2 regions of the Glaciihabitans sp. GrIS 2.15 genome follow, and region 2 is predicted to be linked to the other one. Evidence: riboswitches for the same ligand, from Rfam matches in the RefSeq annotation. Region 2 holds a riboswitch; the other holds the start of a gene.
What was found. A riboswitch is a leader RNA that binds a small molecule or an ion and turns the genes downstream of it on or off. The one in region 2 is predicted to bind magnesium.
Positions count from the first base shown of each region.

Region 1: linked by a shared signal. The riboswitch ahead of RCH11_RS15290 (Nramp family divalent metal transporter) and the one ahead of RCH11_RS16975 (Nramp family divalent metal transporter) in region 2 are both predicted to bind magnesium.

Region 1 is NZ_JAXCHU010000012.1:37,488-48,534, reverse strand. It holds gene RCH11_RS15295 (hypothetical protein) at 1-776, shown strand, start outside; M-box (ykoK) riboswitch at 1,003-1,176, shown strand; gene RCH11_RS15290 (Nramp family divalent metal transporter) at 1,425-3,077, shown strand; gene RCH11_RS15285 (magnesium transporter MgtE N-terminal domain-containing protein) at 3,139-4,431, shown strand; gene RCH11_RS15280 (hypothetical protein) at 4,610-5,146, opposite strand; gene RCH11_RS15275 (DNA glycosylase AlkZ-like family protein) at 5,274-6,353, shown strand; gene RCH11_RS15270 (PadR family transcriptional regulator) at 6,577-7,143, shown strand; gene RCH11_RS15265 (ABC1 kinase family protein) at 7,206-8,915, shown strand; gene RCH11_RS15260 (hypothetical protein) at 9,060-9,299, shown strand; gene RCH11_RS15255 (arsenate reductase ArsC) at 10,052-10,462, opposite strand; gene RCH11_RS15250 (FAD-binding domain-containing protein) at 10,813-11,047, opposite strand, start outside.
Region 2 is NZ_JAXCHU010000018.1:6,241-17,287, reverse strand. It holds gene RCH11_RS16995 (PspA/IM30 family protein) at 1-475, opposite strand, end outside; gene RCH11_RS16990 (LCP family protein) at 863-2,059, shown strand; gene RCH11_RS16985 (MIP/aquaporin family protein) at 2,677-3,441, shown strand; gene RCH11_RS16980 (LCP family protein) at 4,005-5,183, shown strand; M-box (ykoK) riboswitch at 5,581-5,750, shown strand; gene RCH11_RS16975 (Nramp family divalent metal transporter) at 6,015-7,661, shown strand; gene RCH11_RS16970 (MgtC/SapB family protein) at 8,006-8,785, shown strand; partial or broken gene RCH11_RS16965 (IS256 family transposase) at 9,248-10,315, opposite strand; partial or broken gene RCH11_RS16960 (CatA-like O-acetyltransferase) at 10,470-11,024, shown strand; gene RCH11_RS16955 (aminoglycoside phosphotransferase family protein) at 10,951-11,047, shown strand, end outside.

The DNA of each region.
Region 1 (11,047 bases), on a different contig from region 2:
TCGACAAGATCGTCGACAAGGTCGGGCTCGGGTCCACCGACCCGAGCACTCCGGCCGGGGGCGCGCTCACAACCCGCAAGGCATGGCCTCATCTGGATCCCACGCTGGTCACGACGCGGGTGCACGACCTGATCGCGAATCCCAACCTGTTCAATCAGGGCGCCCTCGGGCTCTGCACCTCTGCCGCGTTCTTCCACCATGTGCTGCAGCGAAAGGGTCCACAGTTCCAGAGCTTCGCCAACGCGCTGTTCGGCGCGGGGGTCGGCTACGTCGGGGAGCTCAAGGTCTCTCCCGGATCCGACCTGCGCAATGTGGACTATGCCGCCCTTCTCACCAAGTTCCCCTCCCTTCCGCCCCAGGCCGACTGGATGGTGATGTCGGCGCTTCGCGACTCGGCTAACTGGTTCTTCGACTTCGAGGGTGCACCCGATGAGAACAGTGCCATGGCCGCCTCGGCCAAGGAGCTGAGCGGATGGTACGAATCCACCGGGTTCTTAACGGGAGTGTCATTCAGCGACTCGACCGGCATCCCCGCGGTGAAGGCCATCAAGAAGACGGCGAGCAACCACATCGCGCTTTGGATCACCGCAGACCTGGTGGCTCCCGGCTCGAATACGACGCACATGATCACGCTAGAGACGCCTTTCGTGATCAATGAGGTGGCCGACTCGATCATCTTCGATTACTGGACCTGGGGCCAGCCGATCAAAACAATGGAGACCAAACTGTCGGCCTTTGTGGCGGCACAGTTCGGCACCATAACGGCGAAGTTCTGAGTCATCCGCTCGGCGCGGTTGCTCCTGGCGTTAGAGGAGCACCGCGCTGATGCGGCGTGCGGCCTCGACCAGGAGGATGTCATTTTCCACGGTGTCGCTGATCGTTTCGTCGAGCCAGTCAATTCAGCCGAACACGGCGATGTGAGCGGCGTGACACCTGCACGATCGTTACTCACAGGATGGCTTTGCATGTACGGACACCGGTGCGTATATATTAGGAGAGCAAGGTGTCGCTCGTTAGCTGAGGCTCCTTCGCGGAAACATGCCAGCGACCCCAAACGTCGAGAGACGCCCCGGGTTAGGACAGGCCGCCCCGGCCTAAGGGGTGGCCCCGATTGGCTCCCCATATTTGTTGGGGTTGACGCCGTGGAGTGCCAAAGGTCTTACGAGGAGAGACGAACCCGTTCATCCCGATCGGCGCTCTCCGGACGCGGCGCTGCACTACGGGAGGTAGTCGATGAGCGACGGTCATGAACCCACGCCCCGCACCCTCCCGCGCGCCTAAACGCTTCCGGCCGTTCACTGAGCTGGTGAGCGTGGCGAGCACTTGTGTGTGCGTGGCGCCTCTCCCGCACCGAGCTTGTATCGCAGCTGCGGACCCTCCCACCCGTTCCTGAACCCCGCGTCCGCGGAAAGAAATGGTCCCTCATGACCTCGACACCCAACACCAAATCAATACCGGCTTCGCACGAGTCCGCAGCGCTCGATTCAGCGCACCTCGGCAACATCGAGGGTGCCTTCGGCACCATCCAAGTGGGGGACGAAGCCCCACGCACCAAAATGTCCGCGAAGCTGCGCACCCTCGTCGCCATCGTCGGACCTGGCCTGATTGTGATGGTGGGCGATAACGATGCCGGCGCGTTCGGCACCTACGCCCAGGCCGGCCAGAATTACGGAACGAGTCTGCTCTGGGTCCTGCTCCTGTTGGTGCCCGTGCTCTATGTGAACCAGGAGATGGTGGTGCGGTTGGGGGCCGTGGCCGGAGTGGGTCATGCGCGTCTGATTCTGGAACGGTTCGGGAAATTCTGGGGCGCGTTCAGCGTCATTGACCTGTTCATCCTGAATGCGCTGACGATCGTGACGGAGTTCATCGGAATCAGCCTCGGACTGACCTACCTCGGCATCCCGCGAATTCCCGGAATCATCGTCGCCGCCGTGTTCGTGATCGGCGCGGTCAGCACTGGATCCTTCCGCCGGTTCGAACGGCTGTGCATGATTCTCATCGCCGGCTCCCTGCTACTCATCCCCCTGGTGATTATCGTGCACGCCCCGATCGGACAGATCGCTCACGGATTCTTGATCCCCGGCTTCCCACCCGGGGCTGAACTATCGACCGTCACCCTGTTGATCATCGGGATCGTAGGAACAACGGTCGCCCCCTGGCAGCTGTTCTTCCAGCAGTCCTATGTCATTGACAAGCGAATCACTCCCCGTTTCATGAACTACGAAAAAGTGGACCTGTGGATCGGGATCGTGATCGTCGTTGTCGGGGGCACAGCGATTATGTCGGTGACCGCGGGGGCGTTCGGTGGTACTCACGGCTTCGGCAACTTCACTGATGCCGGCGGGGTCGCCAGCGGCCTTGAGAAGTATGTGAGTAAGGCAGCCGGGATCCTGTTCGCCGTCGCCCTCATCGATGCGTCCGTGATCGGCGCCGCAGCGGTGGGGCTCTCCACCTCCTATGCACTCGGTGATGTGTTGGGCCTTAAGCACTCCCTGCACCGAAAAGTGTCGGAGGCGAAAGGGTTCTATGCCGCCTTCGCCGGCATCCTCGTCATCTCTGCCACCGTCGTGCTCATTCCGGGTAGCCCACTCGGACTCATCACGGTCGGTGTGCAGGTTTTGGCTGGCGTGCTGCTGCCCTCCGCGACCGTCTTCCTCCTCCTGCTCTGCAACGACAAAGCAGTGCTCGGACCGTGGGTGAACGGGAAAGCACTGAACATCTTTACCGCTGCGGTCATCGCAGTCTTGGTGATCCTGTCCATTGTTCTCACCGCCAGTGTTCTATTCCCGGCGATCGGCTCAGCCGCGATCATCGGAATCCTGATCGGCGGAGGAACGATCGCCATACTCGCCGGGATAACGTTCGCCATCATCCGAACCGTGCGGCCCGCGGCCCCCTCCGCTGACACCGTCGACAGGCGGGAACGGCCCACCTGGCGGATGCCCCCCATCGCGTTGCTCAGCACACCGAAACTCTCCGGCGGTCGACGCCTTGGCCTGACCGTGCTTCGCACCTACCTCCTGCTGGCCATGGTCCTCGTCATCGTCCGGGTCGTGCAACTGGCGACCACCCACTAATTCCCATAGTCAGCTGCTGCGCGTTCGGTGCAGAATGAGTCAAGCTCCCGAAAGGAGCCCCATGAGCAATACAACTAGCGTGCCGGAGACCCTCCCCCCGCTGTACCTTTCCGCCCTGCTGCGGGACGCCGTCCTCGACGTCGATGGAAAAACCATCGGTACCCTCGCAGACGTGATCGTGCGTCTTCATCCGGACCACTATCCGCCGCTGACCGGGCTGGTCATGCGGGTCGGACCCAACAACGTGTTCGTTCCCATTACCGACATCACGAGAATCGACAACAACCGGATCAGCCTCGGCACGGCCAAGCTGGATTTGCGCCCGTTCGAGCGACGCGACGGCGAAGTTCTCCTCAAAGAAGCAGTCCTCGGCCACCGCCTCATCGACGTCGACCGGGCTGCACTTGTGCGCGCCTACGACGTCGCCATCACCGCCAGCCCCGAGGGATGGGTTGCGATCGGGTTGGATGTTCACAAACGGGGATGGCTGGGACGCTCCAACCATCAGGATCATCTCGTCCGGGACTGGAAATCCTTCGAAGCGCTCATCGGGCATGAAGCATCCATCAATGTTCGGTCCGGTTTCCGCAGGCTTCGTGGACTTCGGCCCGCGCAAATCGCTGACCTGATCGAAAGCGCATCGACCAAAGAGCGAAACGACCTCCTCGACCACCTCCACAACAATCCCGATCTCGAGGCCGACGTCTTTGAGGAACTCGAAGAAAACCATCAAACCCAAGTCCTCAAAACCCGCAGCACCGAAGAAATCGCGGACGTGCTCAGCCGGATGCGCACCGATGACGCTGTGGACGCTATCCTCGACCTCCCACAAGACAGGCGACGCCCCGTCGTCGACGCTCTTCCTGACACAAAGCGTGCCGACGTGTTGCGGCTCATGCGCTACCAGGACGGTAGTGCCGGCGGACTCATGGGAGTCGAGTATCTCGCTATCGAACAGCAGCGCACCGTTGCCGACGTGCTGCAAATTGTTCGGATGGCCACCTCCCAACAACCGGAAGCGCTCACGACGATCTACAGCGTCGACACCGAGAATCGGCTCGTCGGAACCCTCAGCCTGGTGAAAGCAATCCAAGCAGATCCGAGCGACCGACTCCAGGACATCTGCGACCCAGAGCCCGTCCACGCCGACCCGCGCGATGACACCATCGACATCGCGAACCTCATGGCCGACTACAACCTCCTCAGCCTTCCCATTCTCGACGATGAAAGGCACATCCTCGGCGTCATTACGGTTGACGATGCGCTGGAAGCAACAATCCCGGAAGACTGGCGACGCCGGGACCGGCACCACCACGCCACCACGCAGGGAGACCAGCCCCGCGCTGAACAGTAGTTTGGCCAAGACCGAGCAAAGGATGACGGGTCACACTAAATCGCTGTGATTCGGGTGAATTACACAAGGAACCCTTGTCGCGCGACGGGTGCCCTCATCGACCTATGAAACGGGCCACCGACCCTGGCGAGTCGACAGCCCGTTCAGATTAGGCGGTAAGTGCGCGCCGATCGTTCGATCAGTGGCCTGAGTCGCCGTTTTCTGCGCTGTCTCCCGAGTCATGGCCGGCGTTGTCACCGGACTTTGCGCCGTGGTTGTCGCTGACATCGTGTCCTGCCGCGTCGTCCAACACTCCGGCGTCGCTAACCTCGTTGGCGTCGCCGACGTCTTCACCAACTTCTTCACCGGCGTGTTCGCCATCCCCGCGCCCGATGCTGTCGTCACCCTGCGGGTGGTCGACATCCGTCGGCAGTCCGGTCGACGGTGTCGGCGCGGGAGTCGGCGTCGCCGCAGTGCTCACATCGTCATTGACCGAACCGCCGCCGCGGAGTCCGTTGTCTTCGCCGAAGGGCGTGGGAGAGACGGATGTGGCAGGGGTGCGGTCATCGGAGTGGCTCGTCGAACCGCTCTGGGCCTGGGCCGACGCGACGGCGCCGACCGACAGGGCACCGGCGAGAGCGAGCGCAACAATGGTGACCGTCTTCTTGGTGGTGAACATTTCTGGCCTTTCAGAATCACCGCTCCAGGCGATGAGGGTGTGTGGCTGATCGGCCACGTGTTCAGTCTGAAAGGCACAGATGAGAAGGTCGAGAGGCGATTATGAGAGGGTTCTTAACTTCGACAATCGGTCAGTTACCCGGTTTCTTCTTCCGAATTCTCGCTTGCACCGAATATCTTTGGGCATGACCGCCCTCCAGGTGACCAGGCAGGAAGCCCGGCGGATCGCCGTGCGCGCCGCACTTCTGACCGCAGACCGACCGGATGATGTGGTGGGCCTGGTACACAGGATCGCCATGATCCGGGTTGAGCTCACGAACACTGTGGCGCCTGCCGCAGACCACATCTGCTGGTCCCGCCTTGGGTCTTCCTATAGAGCGGTCGACACCGAACGTGCCCTCAGCCAGGGGCTGCTGTTCGAGCGCGGGTGGATGCTGCGTCCAATGTCAGACCTGGGGCTTTACCTCGCCGGGATGCGCACCTGGGCGGACCGCACCGGCGCTCGCGGCTGGATGCGGGACAACGCGCAGTTCGCGCGAAGCATCCTCGATCGCATCGGCGACGAGGGGCCGAAGACATCCCGCGATATCCCGGACGAGGCGGTGGCGCCCTGGCCGTCGACCGGATGGAACAATAACCGCAATGTGACGCAGATGCTGGAGTGCTTGCACATGGCCGGCGAGCTCGCGGTCGTTGGCCGGGCCGGGCGGCTTCGTCTGTGGGATCTTGCCGAGCGGGTCTTCGCAAAAGTGCCGGAAGTGCCGGCCGATGAAGCCCGTTTCATCCGCAGCGAGCGGTTGCTCGGTGCCTGCGGCATCATGCGGGACAGCATCGCCGTATCGCCGACTGAGTTGCACGGGATCGTTCCGGTGGGCGAGCCCGCGACTATCGAGGGGGTTCCAGGCAAATGGAGGGTCGATCCCGCTCAGCTCGACCGTCCGTTCGAGGGGCGCACGGCGCTGCTCTCCCCCTTCGACCGGCTGATGACTGACCACCAGCGCGTCACCAAGCTGTCCGAGTTCCATTACTCGCTCGAGATGTACAAGCCGGCCAGCGCACGCGTCTGGGGACAGTTCGCGCTGCCGATCCTGCACGGCGACCGCCTGGTCGGCAAGGTGGGCGCCCGCTCGGATCGTGACTCCGGACGCTTCCTCGTGCACGCGATTCACGAGGATGAGCCATTCGATCGGTCGACGCGGGCTGCCGTCGACGCCGAGATCGAGTCATTGGCGGGGTGGCTGCGGTTGCGGATGACACGCGGGTGACGCCCGCGGGCAGTGCACCATCCACCTCCCGTTTTTGCGACCACCTCCGTGTTCACACACGACGGTGGTCGCAAAAACGGGAGGTGGATGGTGCTGCTTCCCGGTGAGGGGTGCGGGTACAGCAGGAGTTATGGCCGGATGTTGCGCACGGGCACTCCCCAGGCTGACGATATATCGTTGAGTATCGTCGAGCCAGAGTGGCCATGACGCTGAGGAGGACATCATGAGCAGTTCATTTATGGGTGAAGGGTTTACGGGACGCCGCGGCGGCGGCGAGGGTTGGCCAGGCGGCGCGGTGTGGGACGCAATGGACCAGCTCCGCGGACAGTTCGATCGGAAGTCCGGGCAGAGAATGGGACGCGGCGACGTGCGCGCGGCGGTGCTTGCCCTTCTCGCCGAGAAGCCGATGCACGGCTATCAAATCATCCACGAGATCGAGGAACGCAGCGGCGGCGCGTGGAAGCCAAGTCCCGGCTCGGTCTATCCCACCCTTCAACTCCTTGCTGACGAGGGCTTCATCGTTGCCGAGGAGTCCAACGGTCGCAAGACATACTCGCTCACGGATGAGGGACGACAGGTAGCAGACGCCGCGGCAGATCACCCCGCGCCGTGGGAAGCGCAGAATGGTCGGGATGGCGCTCGCGCGACCGCGCTACCGCGGGCGGGCATCGACTTGGCTCAGGCAGCCGCTCAGGTTGGGCGCTCCGGCAACCCGGAGCAGGTGAAACAGGCTGTCGCAGTTCTTGAAGAAGCGCGACGTAAGCTCTACGCGATCCTTGCCCAGGACTGACTTGCCACCCGCACGTCGGCGCCGCTGAGATCAGATGACCGAAATCAGATGACCGAGATTAGATGACCGACGTTGCAAACATGCGTGCCCGCTCCCGAAGGATCCTGCGGTTCGCTGCCCGGTATCTAGCGCAGGCGTGGTGGTACGAGTTGTTTCTGCCGCGGATCGGGCTCGCGCGCGTCGCAGCGCGGGGTAGGTCGGTGCGACTTAAGCGCATTGCGCAGCACTTTCACGTGCTCGCGGTCGACCTCGGGGGCCTCATGATCAAGGTCGGCCAGTTCATGTCGTCACGGCTCGATGTGCTGCCGCCGGAGATCACCAGGGAACTCGAGGGCCTGCAAGACGAAGTTCCCCAGGTGCCCTTTCCGGCGATCCGAGCCCTCGCCGAAGCTGAACTGGGTGTGACCCTTGAGCGTGCGTTTTCCTTCGTCGACCCGACACCGGTGGCGGCGGCATCCCTCGGTCAGGTCCACCGCGCTCGGCTATCGGAAGCGGATGCCGCCGAGACGGGCCTGCTCGACGTCGTCGTGAAGGTACAGCGGCCTGGCATCGGCATGATCGTCGATGTCGACCTCAGTGCTCTCCGCCGGGTCGCCGGCTGGCTCAGTCATGTGCGCGTCGTCTCGGATCGCGTTGACATGCCCGCCCTGGTCGAGGAGTTTGCATTCACCAGCCTCGAGGAGATTGACTATCTGCACGAAGCGACGAGCGCAGAGCGCTTTGCGCAGGACTTTGCAGACGACTCTCGAGTGAGCGTTCCCGAACTTGTGTGGGAGCGCACAACTCGGCGGGTGTTGACCCTGCAAGACGTGACCGCCATCAAGATCAACGATGTCGACGGGCTGAGGGCAGCCGGCATCGATCCTTCCGACGTTGCCACTGAATTCGCGGCCGTCATGTTCGACCAGCTTTTCCTCTCTGGCTACTTCCACGCCGACCCGCACCCCGGCAACATCTTCGTGACGCCGCTCAGCGGCGCCGGCGTGGTGGAGGCGAACGGATCCAGGGCCTGGAAGTTCACCTTTATCGACTTCGGGATGATGGGCGAAGTACCCAAAGCTCTGCGCCAGGGTCTTCGCAAACTGGTCATCGCGGCCGCATCCCGCGACGGCAAGGGAATGGTGGATAGCATCCGCGAGGTGGGTGTGCTGCTACCGTCCGCCGACACCGCAGAACTCGAGCGAGCGATGACAAAGCTGTTCGCCCGATTCGGCGGGATGGGCTTCGCCGAGTTGCAGGAGGTCGACCCGCGCGAGTTCCGCGCGTTCGCCCTGGAGTTCGGTGATCTGGTGCGCTCGCTACCGTTCCAGCTTCCGGAAAACTTCCTTCTCATCGTGCGCGCGATGTCGCTGACCTCGGGAATGTGCAGCTCTCTCGACCCCACTTTCAATATCTGGGATGCCGTCGAGCCGTACTCGAGCAAGCTGATCCGCGCGGAGGGCGGCAACCTGCTCCAGCAGGTCGGGAAGCAGGTCGTGTCGGTCGGCGGCCTCATCGCCCGGCTACCCCAGCGACTCGACACCCTGACGACGCGCATCGAGGCGGGCGAGATCTCGGTGCAATCCCCACGGCTCGAGCGCCGGCTGAGCGGACTCGCGCGAACCGGACGGCAACTCATCTCGGCGATCGTGTTCGCTGCCCTGCTGATCGGCGGCATCCTGCTTCGTGCCGAGGATGTTGTGTTTGGAACCGTCCTCATGAGCGTGTCTGCGCTCCCCTTGCTTCACGTCCTCTTCGCTGGGGCACTAGCGCGGCGTGGCCCCCTGCCCTGAGTGCTCGTGGGATGCATATGGCGGCCTGTCGATTCGGAATCGGAAGTCATCGCGGTTGAACAGCTGCGCGACCGGCAGAAGTACGCGATGTCGATTCGGCTATGGATTGTCAGCTGAAGATGTGCACTGTCGATATTTTTGAGTATGACTTATGAAGCAAATTTCGCTGCGTACACCATTGCTGCCGCAATCCTCGTCGTCGTCGTGACCCAGTGTGCCGCGTCGGGAAAGATCCGCCGCATTGGCTTCGTTGTTGTCGCGATCTCTGCGGGGGTAGCCCAGTTCACGCCGGGAGCCACGACCGCGTGCATCGTGCTCTTATTTCTGTTCCTGGGGTGGTCCGCCGTCGCTGCGTGGCGAGGAGCGAGGGCAGCAACGAGCTGAATCGAATTGTAATCTCCCAGTGTTCGACACAACGGTCTAAGTTGTCGCCCGCTGATGGTCCGGTCCGCAGGCGGGCGCGAAGATCATTGTCGCTAGCGTGCAGAACTTACGCCGGATGTGCCCTCCCTGGGAAGAACAATTAGGCACTGTGCCGCCAGGACATCATGTGACGACCTCAGTGCGTTTCACGATGCATATTCGATAGACATCAAATAACTGTCGTGCTGTGAGCGTGCCCAAAGCTCTCCCCGTGCCGGATGATGTCTCGTCCGACTGCCGCGCGCCGCTGTCGCAATCCAGCTGGACCCCCCTGCCAATCTCCCACTCCAATCAGGTTCTGCCTGACCGAGAAGGAGAACACCATGCCCACGATCCGCATTTAGGAACCTGCTCCTGTTGCGAGACCGGTTGCTGTGGCGGCTCTGGTTGCTGTTGAGACGGCTATGCGGTTTCTCCAAGATCCGCCCGGAATCACGGAGAGCCTGTCCGGATCGTGAGGACCTTGGCTCAAACCGGCTGGCGAACCTGCGCGGCACCGTCTCAGAGCAGGTTCGTCAGCACCGCATCCATCTGAGAGCGACCAGCATTCTGCTCACACACGAACAGAACCTCGGGCACAGAGTGGTCGATGGAACCCTTCGATTGCGCAAGCGAAGCCAGTCGATCCGTCGCGAAACGGGTCGGCTTGCTGGCGAGATGGGTGTGACCGCGGAGTGCTCGCAGGTCGCTGAAGTCAGTCGCGGCGAGGCCGATCAGATCGTGGCGGGCAGCAGTTCGGCCAGCAGTGCCTGAACACGCGCCTTGATGTCGTCGCGGATCGGGCGGACCTCGTCGATCGACTTGCCCTTCGGGTCAGTCAGCTCCCAGTCCTCGTAGCGCTTTCCGGGGAAGATCGGGCACACGTCACCGCAACCCATCGTGATGACCACGTCTGAGTCCTCGACCTGCTCGGTCGTCATGAGCTGGGGCACCGCCTGCGAGATGTCGATGCCCTCCTCGGCCATCGCCTGGATCGCCATCGGGTTGATCTGATCCCCCGGCTCGGACCCACCGGAGCGCACCTCGACGGCGCCCCGAGAGAGTTCCTGCAGATAGCCAGCGGCCATTTGCGAGCGACCCGCGTTATGGATACACACGAACAGGACAGTGGGCTTTTCACTCATTTGACTCCTGACGATGTTGCAAGCATAGATTGTCATCTCTGGGTTGTCGGAACGATCGAACGCGAATTCAGATGACGTTCACCGTGAGTGACCAAACGAGAGCTCACACCCGCGATTCGATGTCATTCCGACTGCTCCAGACCGGGCCCTGACGCGGCCCTCCGGAGTTCTTCGGGCTGCACAATCAACCCCGACGCTAAAGCTCAACCCATGGAGTGTCTCGAAGATCGGGAGGCCACACCGAGGCCTCTTGCTAACCCGTCGGCATCTGCGTGAGTCTGCCGAACTTCATCTCATTGCCTCCGACGCACGACACGACGATCCTGTCGCCCGAGATAAATTTGCCGGGTTTACAAGCCCTGCTGACGCAGCAGTTCAGGAATGCGCTCACGGAAAGGGAAGAACCCGCGCGAGGCGTGTGGCCAAGCGAGTGTGTCCCAGCGCCGCCTGACGGTCGTGGGCGTCACTCCCTCCGAGGCAAGAACGGCCCCGAGCGTCAGCATCCGTTCCTGCACCGGGCCAACCGGAGCGTACGGCATAACCACCGCATCGAGACGCTCAGATTCGGCCCACTGCAGAACCGTA
Region 2 (11,047 bases):
CGTTCATGTTGTGTTCCATTGCGGCCTGATCGATCTCCGCGTCAAGAACCGCGGCTTCGTCCATCTTTTGCCGCAACAGCTCGCCATTTTCCGCAAAGGTACTTTTCGCCTCTTCGGCTCGAATTTTTCCCGCGTCGAACATTCTCTGCTCGGCAACCAACCGCCCACGAACAGCATCCAGCCGATGCGCGATAGCCCTAGCCGCATCAAGATGACCCGCTTGGGCGGCAGCCCTCCCTTGCGATTCGAGTTGCCGTTCAGCTTCCAGATCAGCTTCCAACTTTTCGCGAGCCAAATTGAACTGCCCGATCACCACCGCGCAAGCCTGCTCCAACCGGTCGTGATCCTCCTCAAGTTGACGGATACTGACCTGCAGAAGCACATGCGGGTCCGTCCGATCATTGATGGCCCGGTCCGCTCTCGCCTTGACGATTGTGTTCTCTTTCGCGAAAATCTCGCTCCACCTAAACGGCATAACCACTCCTCCTCGACATAACGGCGAGCGTAACGCCGCAAACCTAAAAATTGGCTGTTCACAGCCGAAACTAATTCATACCGAACGTCGCAGCGGCCTGCCCCGAAACCTTGCCAGTCGGTTAAACCGATTAAAATTCATCTGCTTCAGCGGGAGTAGTGAGGACTGGAGGTAAGCCCGCCAAGAATTCGGTAGGTTTGCCCGTACCTTGAGCTCGGTTGTGATGGCACGGCGAAATACGGTGGCACAACATTTATGCCGTCCGGCTGGGGTATTCTAAGCCGCGCACCGCCCTAGCGGCATGCCGGGAGAGGTGTTATGAGTCGTCGAAGTGCTTCCTCGCAGGCTCTACCCGCGCATGCCACCGCACCAATGCGTCACGGTCGGGTGCATCACCCACATCCGATACTGTCGATCGTCAAGCTGCTCGCCGGGTTGACCGCGGTGTTGATCGTCTCCGTGACCGCTGTCGCGGCGGCCGCGGTCTACGGCACTGTCTCCAACATTCCGCCCGGCATCCACCTCACGCACCTGGCCGGAGCTTCCCTTGCGCCAGCAGCACCATCGATCGGCCCGATAACCGGTGAAGTCAATATTGTCCTGGCTGGAAGCGATACTCGCACCAACCAGGTTGGGTATCAGAGCAAAGACCAACTCGCGGGCAGTTCCGGCGCCGGTAACAATGATGTGACGATGCTGCTTCACATTTCCGCCAACCACACCAGCGCAACTGTGGTGAGCTTCCCGCGGGACCTGGTGTCAATTCCCCTGTGTGGCAAGAGCATCTCGCACGCCATGTTCAACACCACCCTCGCGATCGGGCTGTCCTGCACGGTAAACACCGTCGAGAAAATGACCGGGCTAACGATCCCGTACGCAGGGATAATCACCTTTAACGGGGTTACTGGCCTGTCGAACGCTGTCGGAGGCGTGACCGTGTGCCTCGCCACCCCGATCAAAGATCTCTATACCGAGCCGCAGCTTGATCTTGCTGCAGGGCAACAAACACTGGTGGGAGACATGGCACTGTCGTTCCTGCGCAGCAGACATGGAGTGGGGGACGGCAGCGACCTTGGACGGATCAGCAATCAACAGATTTTTCTCTCCGCCCTCACCCGCAAAATCGTCAGCGGTGGTGTTCTGAGCAACCCGCTGACACTGTTCAAACTCGCCAACGCCGCGGTGGCTAACGTGCGCTTTTCCGACACACTCGCCAATCCATCGACGCTTGTTTCAATCGCGCTCGCCCTCAAAGGCCTCGACCTCAGCAAAATCGTCTTCGTGCAATACCCAACCGGGAGTGATCCGGCGTACCCGAACCGGGTTGTGCCGCTGCTGGGACCGGCAGCAGCGCTCACCGCAGCGCTGAAGTCCGATCAACCAATCTCGCTCACCGGCAAACTTGGTCGCGCCGCTGTCGCCGACCAGAACGCCGTGACGACACCGATATCAACCCCCACCGGCGCGGCCACTACGGCATCCGGTGCCACGCCGGCTCCGTCCACGATCGCGCTTCCCCCCACGATTACCGGCCAGAGGGCAGACCAAAACACCTGCACGAAAGGTTTCAGCAACCACGGATAAGACTGTGGGCGCCGATTTGTACAGCACGGCCGACATTCCACGGCCTAGATTCGGACTCGCAGCGGGCCTGGTCACTGCAACTTCTGCCCGCAGTGCGCAACCGTGTCCGACATCACCGCCTCAGCAGAAGTTCACGGATGCGAAGTATTTCGGGGAAGTGCGGGCAGTATCGGAATATTCAGAACAACGGTGGATGGGATCCGATTGTCACGATTTGGGCTGAGACGTCGGTGTCCTCGCTGAGGTGATAGGAGGCACACACCCGGTGATATCCGTCCGCGATCTGCAAGGGTGTTCCGTCTAAAGTCCCCTGGACCAAAAGCACAGGGCTGAGTTTTTTACCCTTTCGAACATTCTTCAAATCTTTTGCCACGTACGGGTCATCACTGGGAAGGAGCGGGAGTCGGGAAGCACGGAGGATGTCCTTCGCCTTGTGGAAAACGATAGGTTGCGTTGCGAGATCGCTTGCGAGTCTTTCAGCCGTTGCGGGATCGGTGATGAGGCTGAGGTAAGCGGCGGCGGCTAGGTAGTCGTGGGCTTCCGGTCCCTGTGACCAATGGACTTTCATTCGGACCTCCTGCTAGTTTCAGCAACAATACTGCCAAGGAGGCCGGCCGATGGTCGCGGAGCATCTGACATTGTCGTCACTGCAGCGACGGCAGGTGGATGAGTTCGACGACCGCTCGCATGAGCTGCGCCGACTGGTCAGCGAAGCCGTCGGCACCTTCCTTCTCGTATTTGTAGGTGTAGGCGGCAGTGTGGTGGACACGCTCAGCCATGGGGCGATCGGGCGTGGTGCTGAGGTAACGGCGCCGGGGCTGATGGTGACGGCGATCATTCTTTTCATGGGAGCGAATTCCGGCGCCCACCTCAACCCCGTGGTGACTCTCGCGTTCGCTATCCGTACCGATTTTCAATGGCGCCGAATACCGGGCTACATTGGGGCCCAACTCGTCGGCTCGATCACCGCTGCCGCGGTTCTTCGACTCACGTTCGGCGGGAGTACAAGCCTGGGAGTCACGATCCCAGGCCCTGGGTTCAGCGATTGGCAGGCAATGCTCATCGAGACTGTTCTCACCTTCGGGTTGGTCAGCGTTGTTCTGGGAGCTGCTTCAGGTGCTCAAAACATTGGAGCGCTGTCCGCTGTCGCGGCAGGAAGTTACGTTGTGCTCGCCGGATTGTGGGCAAGCCCAGTCAGCGGTGCTTCCATGAACCCAGTCCGATCAGTGGGGCCGGCCATTGTGAGCGGAAATTACACCCACTTGTGGATTTACCTGGTCGGGCCACTCCTCGGCGCTCTCCTCGCTTGCCCCCTCGCGCAGATACTCCGCGGATCCGGCGGCGGTACGGTAGCGTCCAAAGCAGCCCAAGGTACGCGTTAGCGAAAAGGCGAAACGAAGCCCTCGAGCAACACAGGGTGTGCGATGCTCCCCGCGTGATCGCGACAGGCTCAACACCTCAACTGCCTGGCCGACATCCTTTGCGGTACTGACAGCTGGCCGTGAGCTGCCACCCACCAGTCCACCGGCGATACTCACCAATCGAGGGTTGGTCTGTCACTTTCCCTCCCGAAGCGGCGCCCGACACGATCCCACATCGTCGAGGTTGTCACTCAATTCATAAAGTTCGCTCGCAGAGGTCGATTCGACCCAGGAATCGGTTCACAGCACATAGAGTCCTAGCATGTCACCACACCTGCCCGAATTTTTGTGGTCGTCGACAATGCTCGAACAGCGGGGCTCGATCCCTGCGTGGAGTGGGCTTCAGCGGTGACCGCCGGATCAAGACCATGCATCAGATAGCGTCGCGACGAACAAGATCAGTGGAGTGATCGGTGCGCCGACCAGGCCCGTACATGGGCAGCAGATCACCCACCCCCCTTCCTCAATCAGCCGCACAACTCCCGCGACCATACTCGCGCGCCGTCTACCAACGCCGCCGCATCGTGGTTGCCTTGGCCACTCTCGTCTTGTTGGCAATAGCCGGAACAGTCGGATTCGGGGTCTACCAGTACAACGAACTGTCGAACGGCATTCACCGATCAACGATCGATATTCCCGGGGTAAAGCAGAATACCGGAGCGACGAACATCCTCATCATGGGGTTGGATAGCCGGCTTGATGAGAACGGGCACCAGCTCCCGGCCGCCGTGTATAACGCCTTGCATGCAGGTGGCGGTTCCGACGGCGGATACAACACGAACGTTCTGATCCTGATCCATATCCCAGGCAACGGCGATCCGGCGGTTGGGATATCCATCCCCCGAGATGATTACGTTTCCCTGCCAGGCCATCCCGACGGGGTGTCGAAGTCCAAGATCAAAGAAGCGTATGGATTGCAATTGGATCAGACGCTGACCCAGTTGGTGAAGACCGGCTCGCTCAGTCACGCGGCGGCCTACCAGAAGGCACGAGATGCTGCCCGACAAGCGGAAATAACAACAGTGTCGCAATTCCTTGGAGGCGTCTCCATTGACCACTTTGTTGAAGTCACCATGGCGGCGTTCTACGAAGTTGCCGACGCGGTCCAGCCAATCACGGTCTGCCTGAACGAGGCAACCTCCGACCCGTACTCTGGCGCGAACTTTCATGCTGGGAAGCAACAACTGAGCGCTTCCCAAGCGGTCGCGTTCGTCCGGCAACGCCGTGACGAAAGCAACCCGGCACTGAACTTTACCGACCTTGACCGGGAACGTCGACAGCAAGCATTCATCCTGTCCCTCGCCCACCAGCTCAAACAACAGAACACGTTCACGAACATCGGGACGATGGAGACGCTAGCCGGGGTCGCTAAGCAAAACATCGCGGTCGACTCAGGGCTGAATCTGCTGAGCTTCGCCAGCGATGCGCAGAGCTTTGCCGGCGGCAAGATCAGCTTCGTCACCCTACCCATCAGCGGATTCGCGACAATCGGCGGACAAGACGTTAACACGGTCGACCTGAACCAGATTCATGTCCAGGTCGCCCATCTCCTCGCGCCACCCGCATCGCGCACCACCGCGCCACAGTCAAGTACCCCGGCATCACCGAAACACAGCTCATCGAGCTCAGCCACAGAAGCATCCACGCCCGCACCCAACGCGCAACCACCCCTCCCGGCCGGATCTATTCCCTGCGTCAAATAAAGACTGGCACTGACGTCTCGAAGAACGCACTGGATGGTGCTTGGGCACCAGAAACGACCCTGCTCGGCGCAGGGAAACCCCACATCCGCCGTGGCAGTCGCATTCGGGTACAGACTCCTCGAGATCCTTCCGACGATTGGACTAGGACCTCGACTGTCACCAGGAGATCGGGAAATGCACACCGGTTGAACAACAAAACGGGCGATTGAGTCGCAACTGGTAGGAATCTCGACGGGCGCCATAGCAAAGTTCGAGGAAGGTAGATCTGCGGCGCCGCGTGCTCACCTGCGTGGCTTACATGTTAATCGCGCGGACCGCTGCGGTGACTGTCTTTTGCGGAAGTGAGCTGATCGGGATGTTCGCATCGCTGGTTTGCGCATGTAATATCGGAACGCGAAGTGCTGATCGTTAGCTGAGGCTCCTTCGCGGACAGATGCCAGCGACCCGAAACGTCGAGAGACGCCCAGGGTTAGGGCAGGTCACCCCGGATTAAGGGGTAACTCCGATTGGCTCCCGGTGACACGGGTTTACGCCGCGAAGTGCCAAAGGTCTTACGTGGACAGGCATCCTGGGCTTTGATGCCCAAGTCTTGCCCTTCGCATCACCGGAAGGGAGCGTCATCCATGAGCGATAGTCATAGTACGCGCCTCCTGCCGTTCTGCCACGCTCTCTAGCCTCTTATGGGCTACCGCTGCTGTGAGCGGTAGGAGGAGCCCCACTGTTTGGCGAGTCCATTCGCTTCCCCGTCAAGCCGAGGAACGAGCAATGTTCTCTGCCGTTGGATTTTAATTTTTCTTTGACCTTTCCCGCAGTGCGGGACGGAAGGCAACAATGTCAAATAACATCGACACTTCGTCAACGCCGCCGGTAACAGCAGCTCTCGATTCCGCACATATTGGCGACATTCACGGTGCCCTCGGCACCATCAAGGCCGGCGACACAGCGCCCCGGCGAAAACTCTCTGCGAAGCTGCGCACGCTGCTGGCGATCATGGGCCCTGGTCTCATTGTCATGGTCGGCGACAATGACGCTGGTGCGTTCGGCACTTACACCCAAGCTGGTCAAAATTACGGGACGACGCTGCTGTGGACTCTTCTTCTGCTCGCGCCGGTGCTGTTCATCAGCCAAGAAATGGTGCTGCGCCTTGGCACGGTCACCGGGGTTGGCCATGCCCGACTTATCTTCGAAAGGTTCGGCAAGTTCTGGGGCGCATTTAGCGTCATCGATCTGTTTGTGTTGAACGCGCTGACCATCGTGACGGAGTTCATCGGCATTAGTTTGGGCCTCAGCTACCTTGGTATCCCGCAAATTCCTGGGATCATCGTGTCGGCCGGCGCTGTCATTGCGGCAGTGAGCACGGGTTCGTTCCGCCGATTTGAGCGCCTCAGCCTGATTCTGGTTGTCGGTTCATTCCTGCTGATCCCAATTTTTCTGATGGTCCACCCGCCACTGGGACAGATTGGCCATAACTTCGTGATTCCAGGAATGCCGGCGGGCGCGGAACTGTCAACGGTCATGCTGCTCATCATCGGAATCGTCGGCACCACGGTTGCCCCCTGGCAATTATTTTTCCAGCAGTCCTATGTGGTTGACAAGCGGATCACTCCTCGTTTCATGAACTACGAAAAAGCCGACCTTGTGATCGGAATCGTGATCGTGATCGTCGGTGCAGCAGCCATTTTCTCCTTTACCGCCGCGACTTTCGCGGGACGACACGAGTTTGGTAACTTCACCGACGCCCTCGGTGTTGCGGTGGGATTAGGAAAGTACGTGGCGCCCTTCGCGGGCGTCTTATTCGCCATCGCCCTCATCGACGCATCGATCATTGGTGCCGCCGCAGTGGGCCTGTCGACCTCGTACGCCCTCAGCGATGTCCTCAATTTCAAGCATTCACTGCACCGCAAACCATGGGATGCGAAAGGTTTTTACGCTGTCTTTGCCGGACTGCTTGTCGTAGCAGCGGTCATTGTCCTCATCCCGGGTAGCCCACTGGGGCTGCTTACCGTCGCAGTCCAGGTACTCGCTGGGATCCTCCTCCCCTCGGCTGTCGTTTTCCTGCTCCTGCTCTGCAATGACAAGGAAGTTCTCGGACCCTGGGTCAACGGAAAATGGCTGAACATTGTTACCTCAGCGGTGATCGCGATTCTTGTGATGCTCTCAATCGTCCTCACGTCCAGTGTGTTGTTCCCCGACATCAGCGGGGCAACGATCCTCTGGATCCTCGGCATCGGCAGCAGTCTCGCTATCGTCTTTGCGGTTTGCTTCGCCATCACGCGACGCATCCGTTCAAGCTCCATGGCCGCTATACCAATCGATCGCACCCAGCGAGCCGGGTGGAGGATGCCTCCGATCTCTCAGCTCACCCGGCCCGAGATGTCTCCCGGTCGAAAAATCGGACTTACAGTGCTGCGCGGATACCTGCTGATCGCAATGCTCCTCGTGATCGTCCGCGTCGTTCAGCTCGCCCTCGGTCACTAAATCAAAAGTTCACTCTTAGCAACGGAGACTACAAATGAACCAAAAGATGCACGACAACACGCTCAGGGCCGGAGGCCGAGCGCACCCCGGCGATTACACGCGGATCGCTCCCTCGCCTGAATCGTTGGCTGCTGTTCTCGGCCGATTTGCAAGCTTCGGGAGCATTCCACGAATGAGCAAGCCGCGGAGACCAGGAGTGCAGACGGACCGACTCGATAGTCGCTGATGAGCGGTCTGCGGCGAGGAGTGCGCTCAAGCGACCGCGCACTCCTCGCCCACTGCGACTGCGACTGCACAACGCGGTCACGCCACACTGAATCGCATTAATTGAGAGAAGCACGGCTATGGGTCCCACAGATTTCGAGTTCGCGTTAAGGGTTCTATTGGCTACCGGGTGCGGCCTGATCATCGGGTTGGAACGCCAATTTCGCTCACGAACTGCAGGCCTTCGCACTCAAGCGCTGGTCGCCGCGGGGGCTGCGGTGTTTGTTCTGTTCGGCGAACAAGCATCGCTTCCGCAAGCACCACTCCAGATCGCGGCGTACGTGGTCTCCGGAGTGGGATTCCTTGGCGGCGGTGTGATCCTACGGCAGGGCTTCACCGTTCAAGGCCTCAATACAGCGGCTACTCTCTGGTGCTCAGCAGCCGTCGGGTGCCAGGCCGCCGCGGGCCATCTTCTACCCGCACTAACAACAACCGGTGTTGTCGTTGGTATCCACCTCCTCCTTCGTCCGCTGGGGCGCCTTGTCGATCGCACACCCGGAACGAAAGAAGAAACGATTGGTCAATATACGCTGATGGTTCTGGTCCGCCGGAAACAGGAGCCCCAGTTGCGCGCACAGCTGGTGCAGGCACTCTCCGGCCCACAGTTTGCACTCCGCCGAGTGACCAGCGGCGAAGTCGAAATACAGCCGCCCGGAGCAGCCATGGTGGAGCTGAGGGTCGAAATATTGATCGAGGGAAATGCGCACGCCCTTTTAGATGGTCTCGTGACTCGCCTGTCGCTTGAGCACGGAGTGAGTAGCCTCTCCTGGCAATCCGACGATGCTGAACAGCACAGTGAAGACGATCGGGATGATCTTCCCCGGGCGAGCCAACGACGACCAAAACAAAGCGACAGGTAGAAAGAAATCCGACACGGGACTGCCGATTGCCCCGAAGCCACGTCTCAAAATCATTGGCGGAGTGCGCGGTGTAGCTGTCTTCATTTCGGAGCTTCTAGTTTCGTGGGGTCGGCTTGCTCGGCCAGGCATTTAAAGCTGAGCAGAAGGAGCTCAACGGTGAGGATGCTCTAAAGGTCTTCCAGCGAAGGCAAAATTACGCGGATGCCGGGGTATTGGTCCGAGAGAATCTGCCGGTCACGCCCGAACGGGCTTGTGACTCCACGCTCGTGGTTGCCAACCGCGACAATATGGGTGAGTCCTCTGGCTCCCTTTAGCTGCGCAGCGCCCAACAAGACGAGTTCCGCAAAGGGGACACCCGTGAAGTGGTGAAGGTTCACTCCGACTGTTGACGCCGATCGAAAATAGGTCATGTCCCGCGGGGTGGTGTAATTTCCGGCCTCGGTGTGGGGCAGTGGTTTCAGCTTAGGCGGTCGTGAGTTCGGGGATCAGGTTCACCCCCTCGATCGTCTCGGTGGGGTTGTTCATGGTCGTCAGTTCAAGCATCGAGGCTTCGGAGAAGTGTCGGCGGTCGCTGGCCTCCCATTCGTCGTGCTGCTCGATCAAGACGGCGCCGGCGAGCCGTAGGAGGGCGGCGGGGTTGGAGAAGACGCCGACGACGTCGGTGCGGCGTTTGATCTCTTTGTTGACCCGCTCGAGCGGGTTGGTGGACCAGATCTGTCGCCAGTGCCGTTGCGGGAACCCGGTGAAGGCGAGCAGGTCCCCTCGGGCATCGCTGAGCATGGCCGCGACCTTCGGGTGCGAACGCTCAAGCATGCGGGTGACCTCGTCGAATTGGGTTGCGACGTGCTCGGCGTCGGGCCCAGCGAAGATCGTTCTGATGATCGAGGCGACCATGTCCTGGGAGCCCTTGGGCACGACGGAGAGCACGTTGCGCATGAAATGCACCCGGCAACGCTGCCAACTCGATCCCTGAAAGACGGTGCTGATCGCCTTCTTCAACCCCGAGTGCGCGTCCGACATCACCAGCGCCACTCCGTCGAGGCCGCGGACCTTCAGAGACCGCAAGAACCCGGTCCAGAAGCTCTCATTCTCGGTGTCACCAACGTCGAAGCCCAGCACCTCCCGGCGCCCGTCGGCTGCAACCCCGACCGCGACGACGACCGCCTGGGAGACGATCCGATGGTTGACACGGGCTTTGCAGTAGGTGGCGTCGAGGAACACATACGGGTAGTCGATCGCAGTCAGGGTGCGGTCGCGGAAGAGGGCGATCTGCTCATCCAGGCCCGCGCAGATGCGTGAGACCTCGGACTTGGAGATGCCGGTGTCGGCGCCGAGAGCTTTGACGAGATCGTCGACTTTGCGGGTTGAGACTCCGTGCAGGTAGGCCTCCATCACGACCGCGAACAGAGCCTGATCGACGCGGCGTCGACGCTCAAGCAGCGCCGGGAAGAAGGTCCCCTGCCGAAGCTTTGGGATCGTAAGCTCCAGATCTCCCGCCGTTGTCGACAGAGCCCGCAGTCGGGAAGCGTTCCCGGTCTGGTAGCCAATATTGGGACGGAAGAGGGCGCCTTAGGCTTGAGGCATGGCAGAAGCGCACGCGATCGACCTTGACACGTGGCCCCGGCGAGAACACTTCGAGCACTACCTCACGCGTGTCGAATGCAAGTAAGCGGTCACAGTTGACGTCGACGTAACCGAGATGGTTGCAGCACGTCGCGAGTCGTCGTACAAAAGCTACCTCGCGCAGATCTGGGCCATCTCGTCGGTGGTGAATCGTCATGCCGAGTTTCGGATGACCCTCGTGGATGAAAAGACGTCCGCCACATGGGACATCGTGCACCCCGCGTTCACCGTCTTTAATGCCGAGAGCGAGACATTCGCCAGCGTGTGGTCTCCGTTTCACGCCGACTTCCCGACCTTCCATGCGAATGCCGCGGACGTCTTGACAGAACACCGCAACACCACGTCATGTCAGCCGCAACCAGATGTGCCCGCCAACACGTTCGACATCTCAAGCGTCCCGTGGGTGTCGTTCACGGGATTCAGCCTCCACATGCGCGACGGCTGGAAGCACCTTCTACCGATCCTCACCCTGGGCCGGTACCGAGAAGTCCAGGGACGAACCACAATGCCACTCGCCATTCAGATTCACCACGCTGCCGCTGATGGTTTCCACACCGCCCGCCTTATTCAAGAACTTCAAGAACTCTCTACCAACCCCTCCCGGCTACCCCGATAAAAGACAGTCAACGCGACACATCA